2 regions of the Ectopseudomonas khazarica genome follow, and region 1 is predicted to be linked to the other one. Evidence: predicted binding sites of a transcription regulator. Region 1 holds the regulator's gene; the other holds the start of a gene.

Region 1 (5,256 bases):
TGGGCATGATCGCCAGGGTCAGCGGCACCTTGATGATGATCTTCGAGCCCTGGCCCTTCTGCGAGAACACGTTCACCGTGCCGTTGAGCTGGGTGATCTTGGTCTTGACCACATCCATGCCGACACCACGGCCGGACACGTCGGAAATCTCGGTCTTGGTCGAGAAGCCCGGGGCGAAGATCAGGTTGTAGCATTCGAACTCGTTCAGGCGATCCGCCGCGTCCTTGTCCAGCAGGCCCTTTTCCACGGCCTTGGCGCGCAGCACGTCGGCATCCATGCCCTTGCCGTCGTCGGTGATCGACAGCAGGATGTGATCCCCTTCCTGCTCGGCGGACAGCACCACGCGACCGGCACGGGCCTTGCCCGCCTTCTCGCGCTCCTCCGGCGTTTCCACGCCATGGTCGACGGCGTTGCGCACCAAGTGCACCAGCGGGTCGGCCAGGGCCTCGACGAGGTTCTTGTCGAGGTCGGTCTCTTCGCCCACCAGCTCGAGGTTGATCTCTTTCTTCAGGTTGCGCGCCAGATCGCGGACCAGACGCGGGAAGCGCCCGAACACCTTCTTGATCGGCTGCATGCGGGTCTTCATCACCGAGGTCTGCAGGTCCGCAGTGACCACGTCGAGGTTCGACACCGCCTTGGACATCGCCTCGTCGCCGCTGTTGAGACCCAGGCGCACCAGGCGGTTACGCACCAGCACCAGCTCGCCGACCATGTTCATGATCTCGTCGAGGCGCGCGGTGTCGACGCGTACGGTGGTTTCCGCTTCGCTCGCCGCCGGTGCCTTGTCGCCAGCAGGTGCCGGCGCGGCTGCGGCGCGGCCAGCAGCGGGCTCGGCCTTGGCCGGAGCGGCCGGCTTGGCGGGCGCAGCAGGCGCAGCAGCCTTGGCCGCTGCGGCGGGCTTGGCCGCAGGTGCAGCCGGTTTCGCTGCCGGAGCGGGAGCAGCCGGCTCACTCGGTGGTACGAACTTGCCCTTGCCGTGCAACTGATCGAGCAGCGACTCGAACTCGTCGTCGGTGATGTCATCACCGGCAGGCGCCGGCGGTTCGCTGGCAGCGACGGCTGGCGCGGCGGTTTCGGCCGGGCCGGAGAACTGCCCCTTGCCGTGCAGCTGGTCGAGCAGCGCCTCGAATTCATCGTCGGTGATGTCGTCACTGGCAGGCGCCGCCGCAGGTGCGGCAGCACCGGCGGTGCTGGCAGGCGTCTCGACCGGGCCACTGAACTGCCCCTTGCCATGCAACTGGTCGAGCAGCGACTCGAACTCGTCGTCGGTGATGTCGTCACTGGCAGGCGCCGCCGCTTCCACGGCCGGGGCATCGCCCAGGGCGTCGAGCAGCTGTTCGAACTCGCTGTCGGTGATGTCGCCGGACGCCGCAGCAGCCGCAACCGGCTCAGGCTCGGGCTCGGGTTCCGGCGCGGCTGTCACGACCGGCGCAGGCGCCGGCTCGGCACCAGCCGGTTCAGCCAGGCGCGCCAGCGCGGCCAGCAGTTCCGGCGTGGCAGGCGTCGGCTCGCGGCGCTCGCGCACCTCGCCGAACATGCCGTTGACTGCATCAAGAGCCTCGAGCACCACGTCCATCAGCTCCGAGTCGACGCGACGCTCACCCTTGCGCAGGATGTCGAACACGTTCTCGGCTATGTGGCAGCACTCCACCAGCTCGTTGAGCTGGAGGAAGCCCGCTCCGCCCTTGACGGTATGGAAACCGCGAAAGATGGCGTTGAGCAGGTTCATGTCGTCCGGCCGGCTTTCCAGCTCGACCAACTGCTCGGACAACTGTTCGAGAATCTCGCCGGCCTCTACCAGGAAGTCCTGGAGGATCTCTTCATCGGCGCCGAAGCTCATATTGTGTGCTCCTTAGAACCCTAGGCTGGACAGCAGGTCGTCGACATCGTCCTGACTGGAGGCAACGTCATCACGCTTATCGGCATGAATCTGCGGACCTTCACCCCGCGATGGCTCTTTTATTTTTTCCTGTTCGGCACGCAACGCTTCGTGGTCATGCTGAATGCCGGCAAAACGGTCGACCTGGCTGGCCATCAGCATCAGCTTGAGCAGGTTGCCTTCCACCTCGGTCACCAGCTGGGTGACCCGCTTGATCACCTGCCCGGTGAGGTCCTGATAGTCCTGCGCCAGCAGAATGTCGTTGAGGTGATTGGACAGTTTGGCGCCGTCACGCTCGCTGCGCGCGAGGAACAGCTCGACGCGCTTGGCCAGCTCGCGGAACCCTTCGGCGCCCATCTCGCGACGCATGAAACGGCCCCATTCGGCGCTCAGGCTCTGCGCCTCATCGCTCAGGTCATTGACCAGCGGAGCGCTCTGCTCCACCAGGTCCATGGTGCGGTTGGCCGCCCTCTCGGTCTGGGTAACGACGTAGTTCAGGCGTTCGGTCGCATCGGCGATCTGCGACAGCTCCTGCGCATGCGGCATGCGCGGGTCGATCTGAAAGTTGACGATGGCGTTGTGCAACTCACGGGTCAGCTTGCCGACCTCGTGATAGAGCCCGCGATCACGGACCTTGTTGAGTTCGTTGATCAGTTGCACCGCGGCGCCGAAATTGCCTTGTTCGAGGCTATCGACCAGGTCACGGGCGTTGTTTTTCAGGGTCGACTCGAGGTCACCCATCGTGGAGTCATCATGTTCCATAGCACCCTCGCGGCCGACATCAGCCGTTGACTCGCTCGAAGATCTTCTCGATCTTTTCCTTCAGCACCTGGGCGGTGAAGGGTTTGACCACGTAGCCATTCACGCCGGCCTGAGCCGCCTCGATGATCTGGTCGCGCTTGGCTTCGGCGGTCACCATCAGCACCGGCAGGTGCTTGAGACGCTCGTCGGCGCGAACGGCGCGCAGCAAGTCGATACCGGTCATGCCGGGCATGTTCCAGTCGGTCACCAGAAAGTCGAAGCTGCCGCTCTGCAGCATCGGCAGCGCCGACGTGCCGTCATCGGCTTCTGCGGTGTTGGTGAAACCCAAGTCCCGCAAGAGGTTCTTGATGATCCGTCGCATCGTCGAGAAATCGTCAACGATGAGGATTTTCATGTTCTTGTCCAAGTCGACCTCCGTACAGTCCCAAACGTATTGCGCTTGCAACTACGTCCTTTAATCGAGAAACCGCTTCCGCCTGCGAGTACGCCGCTGTTCAGCCTGCGCGCCATTCACTCAGTCGCGAGCGCAGGCGTGCCGCGCACTGACTGTGCAGTTGGCTCACACGTGACTCGCTAACCCCCAGCACTTCACCGATTTCTTTCAAGTTCAGTTCTTCATCGTAATACAGCGCCAGCACGAGACGTTCACGCTCGGGCAAACCGGCGATGGCCTCGGCCAAAGCCGCCTGAAAGCGTTCGTCTTCGAGGTCCCGCGAAGGTTCGAGGTGGGTGTGCCCGGCGTCTTCGTGCAACCCGCCGTGCTCGCCATCCTGCAAGAGGTCGTCGAAGCTGAACAGGCGGCTGCCCAAAGTGTCGCCAAGAATGCCGTAGTAATCCTCCAGACTCAATTGGAGTTCGGCAGCAACCTCGTGATCTTTAGCGTCGCGCCCGGTTCGGGCTTCGACTGCACGAATCGCATCGCTGACCATACGGCTGTTACGGTGCACGGAACGCGGCGCCCAATCGCCCTTGCGTACCTCGTCGAGCATGGCACCGCGAATGCGGATGCCGGCGAAGGTTTCGAAACTGGCACCCTTGCTGGAGTCGTATTTGCGCGAGGCCTCGAGCAGCCCGATCATCCCCGCCTGGATCAGATCATCGACCTGCACGCTGGCTGGCAGGCGTGCCAGCAGGTGGTAGGCGATGCGCTTGACCAGGGAGGCATAGCGCTCGATCAACTGGTGCTGGGAGTCCTGCGCCTGCGCCTTGTTGTACATACGAAGTCCAGAAGCTGCTGTCATACGGCACTGTCAGCCGTCGGTTGCTGCACCAGACGCTCGACGAAGAACTCCAGATGGCCGCGGGGGTTGGCCGGCAACGGCCAGGTGTCGACCTTCTGAGCAATCGCCTTGAACGCCAGGGCGCACTTGGATCGTGGGAACGCCTCATAGACGGCACGCTGCTTCTGCACGGCCTTGCGCACGCACTCGTCGTAGGGCACGGCGCCGACATACTGCAGGGCGACATCAAGAAAACGATCCGTCACCTTGGTCAGCTTAGCAAAGAGATTGCGCCCTTCCTGCGGACTGTGAGCCATGTTGGCCAGGACGCGGAAACGGCTGATGCCATGGTCACGGTTGAGCAGCTTGATCAGGGCGTAGGCATCGGTGATGGAGGTCGGTTCGTCGCACACCACCACGAGGATTTCCTGCGCCGCCCGGACGAAGCTGACCACCGCGTCGCCGATACCGGCGGCGGTGTCGATCACCAGGACATCGAGGTTTTCGCTGATGTCGCTGAATGCCTGGATCAGCCCGGCATGCTGCATCGGCGTGAGGCTGACCATGCTCTGCGTGCCCGACGCGGCCGGCACGATGCGAATGCCGCCCGGCCCCTGCAGCAGCACGTCACGCAGATCGCACTCGCCGGCGATCACATCGGCCAGGGTGCGCTTGGGTGTGAGCCCCAGCAGCACGTCGACGTTGGCCAGCCCCAGGTCGGCGTCCATCAGCATCACCCGCCGACCGAGGTCGGCCAGGGCCATGGACAGATTCACCGACACATTGGTCTTGCCGACGCCACCCTTGCCGCCGGTCACCGCAATCACCTGTACGGGATGCATACCCATGTTCTTTCTACACCTTGTCTAACTTCGACTTGACCATCAGGCCGTTCACTCCCGCGCTCATGCGCGAGAGGGTGCAACATCGTCGCCGTTCAGCCGGCGCGCTGCGCGGGCTGGTGATAGAGCCCGGCGAACAACTGCGCCATGGCGTCCTCACTCGGCTCCTCCGCAGACTGCAGGCCCACTGCGCGGCTGACCAGCTGGTGGCTGCGCGGCACCTGCAGGTCATCCGGAATGCGCGGCCCGTCTGTCACATAGGCTACCGGCAGATGCTGGCCTATAGCCAGACCCAATACCTCGCCCAGGCTCGCAGCCTCGTCCAGCTTGGTCAGTATGCAACCAGAAAGTCCGCAGCGCTTGTAACTATGGTAGGCCGCCTTGAGCACTTGGTTCTGACTCGTTGCCGCCAAAACCAGATAATTCTTCGACTTGATGCGTGGCGACGCCAGGCTCTCCAGCTGCAGGCGCAGTGCCGGATCGTTACCCGGCAGGCCTGCGGTGTCGACCAGCACCACGCGTTTCTTGGCCAGCGGCGTCAGAGCCTGCAGCA
Region 2 (5,256 bases), 1.8 Mb from region 1:
TTGCCAGGGCAACGCTCGACGTTATCATGCGCGCCTGCACTTACCGCCATCGACACGGGGCACACCATGACGGAACAATCTAGCACCCTCTATGCCAAGCTGCTCGGCGAGACAGCCGCCATCACCTGGCAGGAGCTGCAACCTTTCTTCGCTCGGGGCGCGCTGCTCTGGGTCGACGGGGCGCAGGATCTGGTGGCGATCGCGCAGGCCGTGGCGGAGAACGACCAGGCCAAGGTTACCGAGTGGATGAACCAGGGGCTGCTGAGCAAGCTCGAAGATGCACAGGCCGAAGATCTGCTGACGCGTGATCCGCAGCTCTGGGCCGTGGTGGTCGCGCCCTGGGTGCTGGTTCAGGAGAGGGCAGGGCAGTCGACGCTGCACTGAAATGTTGCGCGGCAGCGCTGCAGGTCCCGGTCTAGACTGTCCGGGCGCGTTCCTCGGTACTTTGCCAGCGCAACCGATAAGGAGAGCAAGCATGTTCGAACCCGGTCATCTGCATCGCAGCAGGCTGCCTGGTCTGGATGGCCAGCCCGGCTACAGCATCGACTTCCACTACGAGGTGCGTCAGGACGCGCAGGAAGGCCCGATGCTGCACGGACGCCTGGCTGGCGAGATCGACGGCAAGGCCTTCGAGGAAGTCTTCGAAATGCACCGCGACACGGCCTTCAATTTCGCCAGCGTGATCTCTCGCCTGGTGGCCAAGCACGGCCTGCACCCCAACCACAGCCCGATCATGCGCGAGCACGAAGAGTACGACGCGATCTTCGAGGACATTCGCGCCAAGCTGCACACCAAGCCGGGAGATGCGGTGAACTTCGATCACCTGGAGCGTGATGGTCTGTAGCGCGTCGGATACGGGGGGCATCTGCGTCGACCGACGCGGCGGTTCGCTGACCACAGGCCATAAAAAACCGGATGCTGAGATCCGGTTCTTTGTGTGCGGGGCCTGTGTCAGGCGGCGACGAAGCCTGCAGGGTAGGCGAGGGAGGCCTGGCTGCTTTGCACTTCGGCGATGGTCTCGCGAACGACCTGCTTGGCCAGGCAGGCGCACTTGCCGCACTGGCTGGCGATGCCGAGCGAGCCGCGGACTTCACGATAGCTGCAGCAGCCTTCGTAAACCGCATCGCGGATTTGTGTATCGGTGACACCTTCACAGAGGCAGACGTACATGGGGCAAGGCTCGCCTTGGTGGTTCTGTTCGATGAATCGGATACTAATGTTAATGAGAATGCTTGTCAAAGATCGATTGCGAATGCTCGCACCTCCTGACGAACGGCGCAGGTCGCGCATTTTCCAGGCATGAAAAAACCGGCAGGTGCCGGTTTTTTTGATACGCGTACGGAGGCGGGGATCAGTGGTCGAACTCGTCCCAGCCGCCCATTTCCTTCCAGCGGTTGACGATGCCGCAGAACAGCTCGGCGGTCTTCTCGGTGTCGTAGCGCGCCGAGTGCGCCTCCTTGCCGTCGAACTCGATACCGGCAGCCTGGCAGGCCTTGGCCAGTACGGTCTGGCCATAGGCGAGGCCGGCCAGCGTGGCGGTGTCGAAACTGGAGAAGGGGTGGAACGGGTTGCGTTTGATGCCGCAGCGCGTCACGGCGGCATTGAGGAAGCCGAGGTCGAAGCTGCTGTTGTGCCCGACCAGAATCGCGCGCTTGCAGCCGGCCGATTTGATCGACTTGCGAATGCCCTTGAAGATTTCCCCCAGGGCATGGTCCTCGCTCACCGCCATGCGCAGCGGGTGATCGAGCTTGATGCCGGTGAACTCCAGGGCCGCCTGTTCGATGTTGGCGCCCGCGAAGGGCTCGATGCGGAAGAAGTGGGTGTGATCCGGGTAGAGGAAACCCGTCTCGTCCATGGCGATGGTGGTGGCGGCGATTTCCAGCAGCGCGTCGGTGGCGCTGTTGAAGCCACCGGTCTCCACGTCCACCACGACCGGCAGGTAGCCACGAAAGCGCGCTGCCATCGGCGAGCGTGGGCCGGCCGGCAGGCTCGGGTCCAGTTCGTCGTCGTAGTTGTCTTCGCTCATGCCTGGGCCTCCAGCAGCTTCCAGCGCAGGGTTTCGCCCGCGCGCAGGGGCACTACGCTGTTCTCGCCGAGCGGCAGGCTGGCCGGTACGGTCCATTCTTCGCGCACCAGGGTGATGCTGTCGCTGTTGCGCGGCATGCCGTAGAAGTCCGGGCCATGGAAGCTGGCGAACGCCTCCAGCTTGTCCAGCGCGCCACGCTGTTCGAAGGCCTCGGCATACAGCTCGATGGCGGCGTAGGCGGTGTAGCAGCCGGCACAGCCGCAGGCTGCTTCCTTGGCATGCTTGGCGTGCGGCGCCGAGTCGGTGCCGAGGAAGAACTTGGCGTTGCCACCGGTGGCGGCGTCGAGCAGGGCTTCCTGGTGCACGTTGCGCTTGAGGATCGGCAGGCAATAAAAGTGCGGGCGGATGCCGCCAACCAGCATGTGGTTGCGGTTGTACAGCAGGTGGTGCGCGGTGATGGTGGCGCCGACGTTGGCCGAGGCGGCCTCGACGAACTGCACGGCGTCACGGGTGGTGATGTGCTCGAACACCACCTTGAGCGTCGGGAAGCGCTCGACCACGCGGCTCAGGTGCTCGTCGATGAAGGTCTTCTCGCGGTCGAACACGTCGATCTCGGCGCGGGTCACTTCGCCGTGCACCAGCAGCAGCATGCCGACTTCGGCCATGGCTTCCAGGGCCGGGAAGATCTTGTCGATGCTGGTCACGCCCGAGTCGGAGTTGGTGGTGGCGCCGGCCGGGTAGAGCTTGGCCGCATGCACGAACCCGCTGGCCTTGGCCGCGCGCACGTCTTCGGGGCTGGTGTTGTCGGTGAGGTAGAGCACCATCAACGGTTCGAAACGGCTGCCGGCCGGGCGTGCGGCCAGAATGCGCTGGCGGTAGGCGTCGGCCTCGGCGGTATTGCGCACCGGCGGTACCAGGTTGGGCATGATGATGGCGCGGCCGAAAGTGCGCGCGGCATCGCCGACGGTGTGTGGCAGCACCGCGCCGTCGCGCAGGTGGATGTGCCAGTCATCGGGACGCAGAAGAGTCAGACGGTCGGACATGGAGGCTTCCAGGCGGGTAAAACGTGGCCGCATGGTACCTGAAAAGCAGCTGTTCGCGCTTGCGCCGACGCGACAATCACGCACGGGGGTCAAGTTTTCGCGCAGCTGACCGATATCAGCAGAGAATGCCGTGAACCGCCCTGGAGCCTGCCGTGCGTGCGCCCTATTTCATCCTGATCAGCCTGCTGGCTGGCATGCCTCTGTGCCTGCCGGCGCATGCCATCAGCTTCCAGACCCGGCTGGAAAAGGTGGAGTGGAAGGTCGAGGGTGATCAGTTCGAGTGCCGCCTGAGCCAGCCGATCAGCAACTTCGGCAGCGGCGAGTTCGTGCGCCGCGCCGGTGAGCAGGTGACGTTCCGCCTGAAGGCCCGTGAACACTGGATGGGCGCCGGCTCGGCGACCCTGCTGGCGGCTGCGGCGCCGTGGCAGCCCGGACGCGAGGACATCAACCTGGGCGTGGTCAGCGTCGGCCAGGGCGAGGTGCCTTTCAACACCTCGCAGGAGCAGGGCGCGCGCCTGCTCAGTGGCCTGCTGGAAGGGCGCAGCCCAGTGGTGCGCCACCGTACCTTCAATGGTGGGGAGCGCCTGGAGGTGCGCCTGCTGCCGGTGAAGTTTCACCAGGCCTACGATGACTACCAGGCTTGTACGGCCAAGTTGCTGCCGGTCAACTTCGACCAGATCCGCCAGGCGCAGATCGGTTTCCCCGGCGGCGGCATCGACCTGGATCCGATGGCCAGGGCCAAGCTCGACATCGTTCTCGAGTTCGTCAAGGCCGACCCCAGCATCAACAGCTTCCAGATCGACGGCCACGCCGACAACACCGGCAATCGCCTGACCAACCGCGATCTCTCGCGTCGTCGTGCGCTGGCCGTGCAGGACTATCTCAAGGCTGGTGGCATCCCGGCCGAGCAGATTACCGTGCGCTTCCACGGCGAGCGCTATCCGCTGGTGCCGAACAACAGCGAGGCCAACCGCGCCAGGAATCGCCGGGCGACCCTGCGCCTGGACCGCGTGCCCGTGCCGGAGGCGGCGCCACAGACCACGCCGGCGAGTCCGGCTGCCGACCCTGCGGGCAGCACGCCCTCCTGAGGCATGCGGCACTGCGGCGGGGCCGCGAGTCCGCTCGAGGGTGGCCGCCGGCGTCCACGGCCGGAAAATGACCGCTTATCCTCGTCGCTTCGTCATCACAAGCTGTCGCGCCTCTGTAAATTGACCGGCAGGGTCAGTAGAATCACGGGTTTTACCGTACAACCCGTGGAGTGATGGCATGGCGGACGTCAAAAAGGTAGTTCTGGCCTATTCCGGTGGCCTGGACACCTCGGTGATCCTCAAGTGGCTGCAAGATACCTACAACTGTGAAGTGGTGACCTTCACCGCCGACCTCGGTCAGGGCGAAGAGGTCGAGCCGGCCCGTGCCAAGGCACAGGCGCTGGGCGTCAAGGAAATCTACATCGACGACCTGCGCGAAGAATTCGTCCGCGACTTCGTCTACCCGATGTTCCGTGCCAACACCATCTACGAAGGCGAGTACCTCCTGGGTACGTCCATCGCCCGTCCGCTGATCGCCAAGCGCCTGATCGAGATCGCCAACGAGACCGGCGCCGACGCCATCTCCCACGGCGCCACCGGCAAGGGCAACGACCAGGTGCGTTTCGAGCTGGGCGCCTACGCGCTGAAGCCGGGCGTCAAGGTCATCGCGCCGTGGCGCGAGTGGGACCTGCTGTCGCGCGAGAAGCTGATGGACTATGCCGAGAAGCACGCCATCCCGATCGAGCGCCACGGCAAGAAGAAGTCGCCGTACTCCATGGACGCCAACCTGCTGCACATCTCCTACGAGGGCGGCGTGCTGGAAGACACCTGGACCGAGCACGAAGAAGACATGTGGCGCTGGACCAAGTCGCCGGAAGCGGCGCCGGACGTTCCCACCTACATCGAGCTGACCTACCGCGGCGGTGACATCGTTGCCATCGACGGCAAGGACATGAGCCCGGCGCAGGTGCTGGCCGAGCTGAACCGCATCGGTGGCGAGAACGGCATCGGCCGTCTGGACATCGTCGAGAACCGTTTCGTCGGCATGAAGTCCCGTGGCTGCTACGAGACCCCCGGCGGCACCATCATGCTCAAGGCGCACCGCGCCATCGAGTCGATCACCCTCGACCGTGAAGTGGCGCACCTGAAAGACGAGCTG

Evidence for each region. Region 1 encodes FliA, which starts transcription of late flagellar genes. Its sites were predicted from a motif close to CTAAAGTTTNNNNNNNNNNNGCCGNTAA; they were not measured.
Region 2: the regulator FliA is predicted to act here: its motif matches at 3,158-3,185, upstream of JLK41_RS07245 (flagellar protein MotY).

Annotation. Positions count from the first base shown of each region.
Region 1 covers NZ_CP068551.1:3,367,073-3,372,328, forward strand. Annotated here, with positions in the region: gene JLK41_RS16050 (chemotaxis protein CheA) at 1-1,840, opposite strand, end outside; gene JLK41_RS16055 (protein phosphatase CheZ) at 1,853-2,641, opposite strand; gene JLK41_RS16060 (chemotaxis response regulator CheY) at 2,661-3,035, opposite strand; gene fliA (RNA polymerase sigma factor FliA) at 3,136-3,882, opposite strand; gene fleN (flagellar synthesis regulator FleN) at 3,879-4,709, opposite strand; gene flhF (flagellar biosynthesis GTPase FlhF) at 4,799-5,256, opposite strand, start outside.
Region 2 covers NZ_CP068551.1:1,562,414-1,567,669, forward strand. Annotated here, with positions in the region: gene JLK41_RS07220 (DUF2288 domain-containing protein) at 67-384, shown strand; gene JLK41_RS07225 (DUF5064 family protein) at 476-844, shown strand; gene JLK41_RS07230 (bacterioferritin-associated ferredoxin) at 952-1,170, opposite strand; gene rnt (ribonuclease T) at 1,352-2,026, opposite strand; gene pyrC (dihydroorotase) at 2,023-3,069, opposite strand; gene JLK41_RS07245 (flagellar protein MotY) at 3,222-4,157, shown strand; gene JLK41_RS07250 (argininosuccinate synthase) at 4,336-5,256, shown strand, end outside.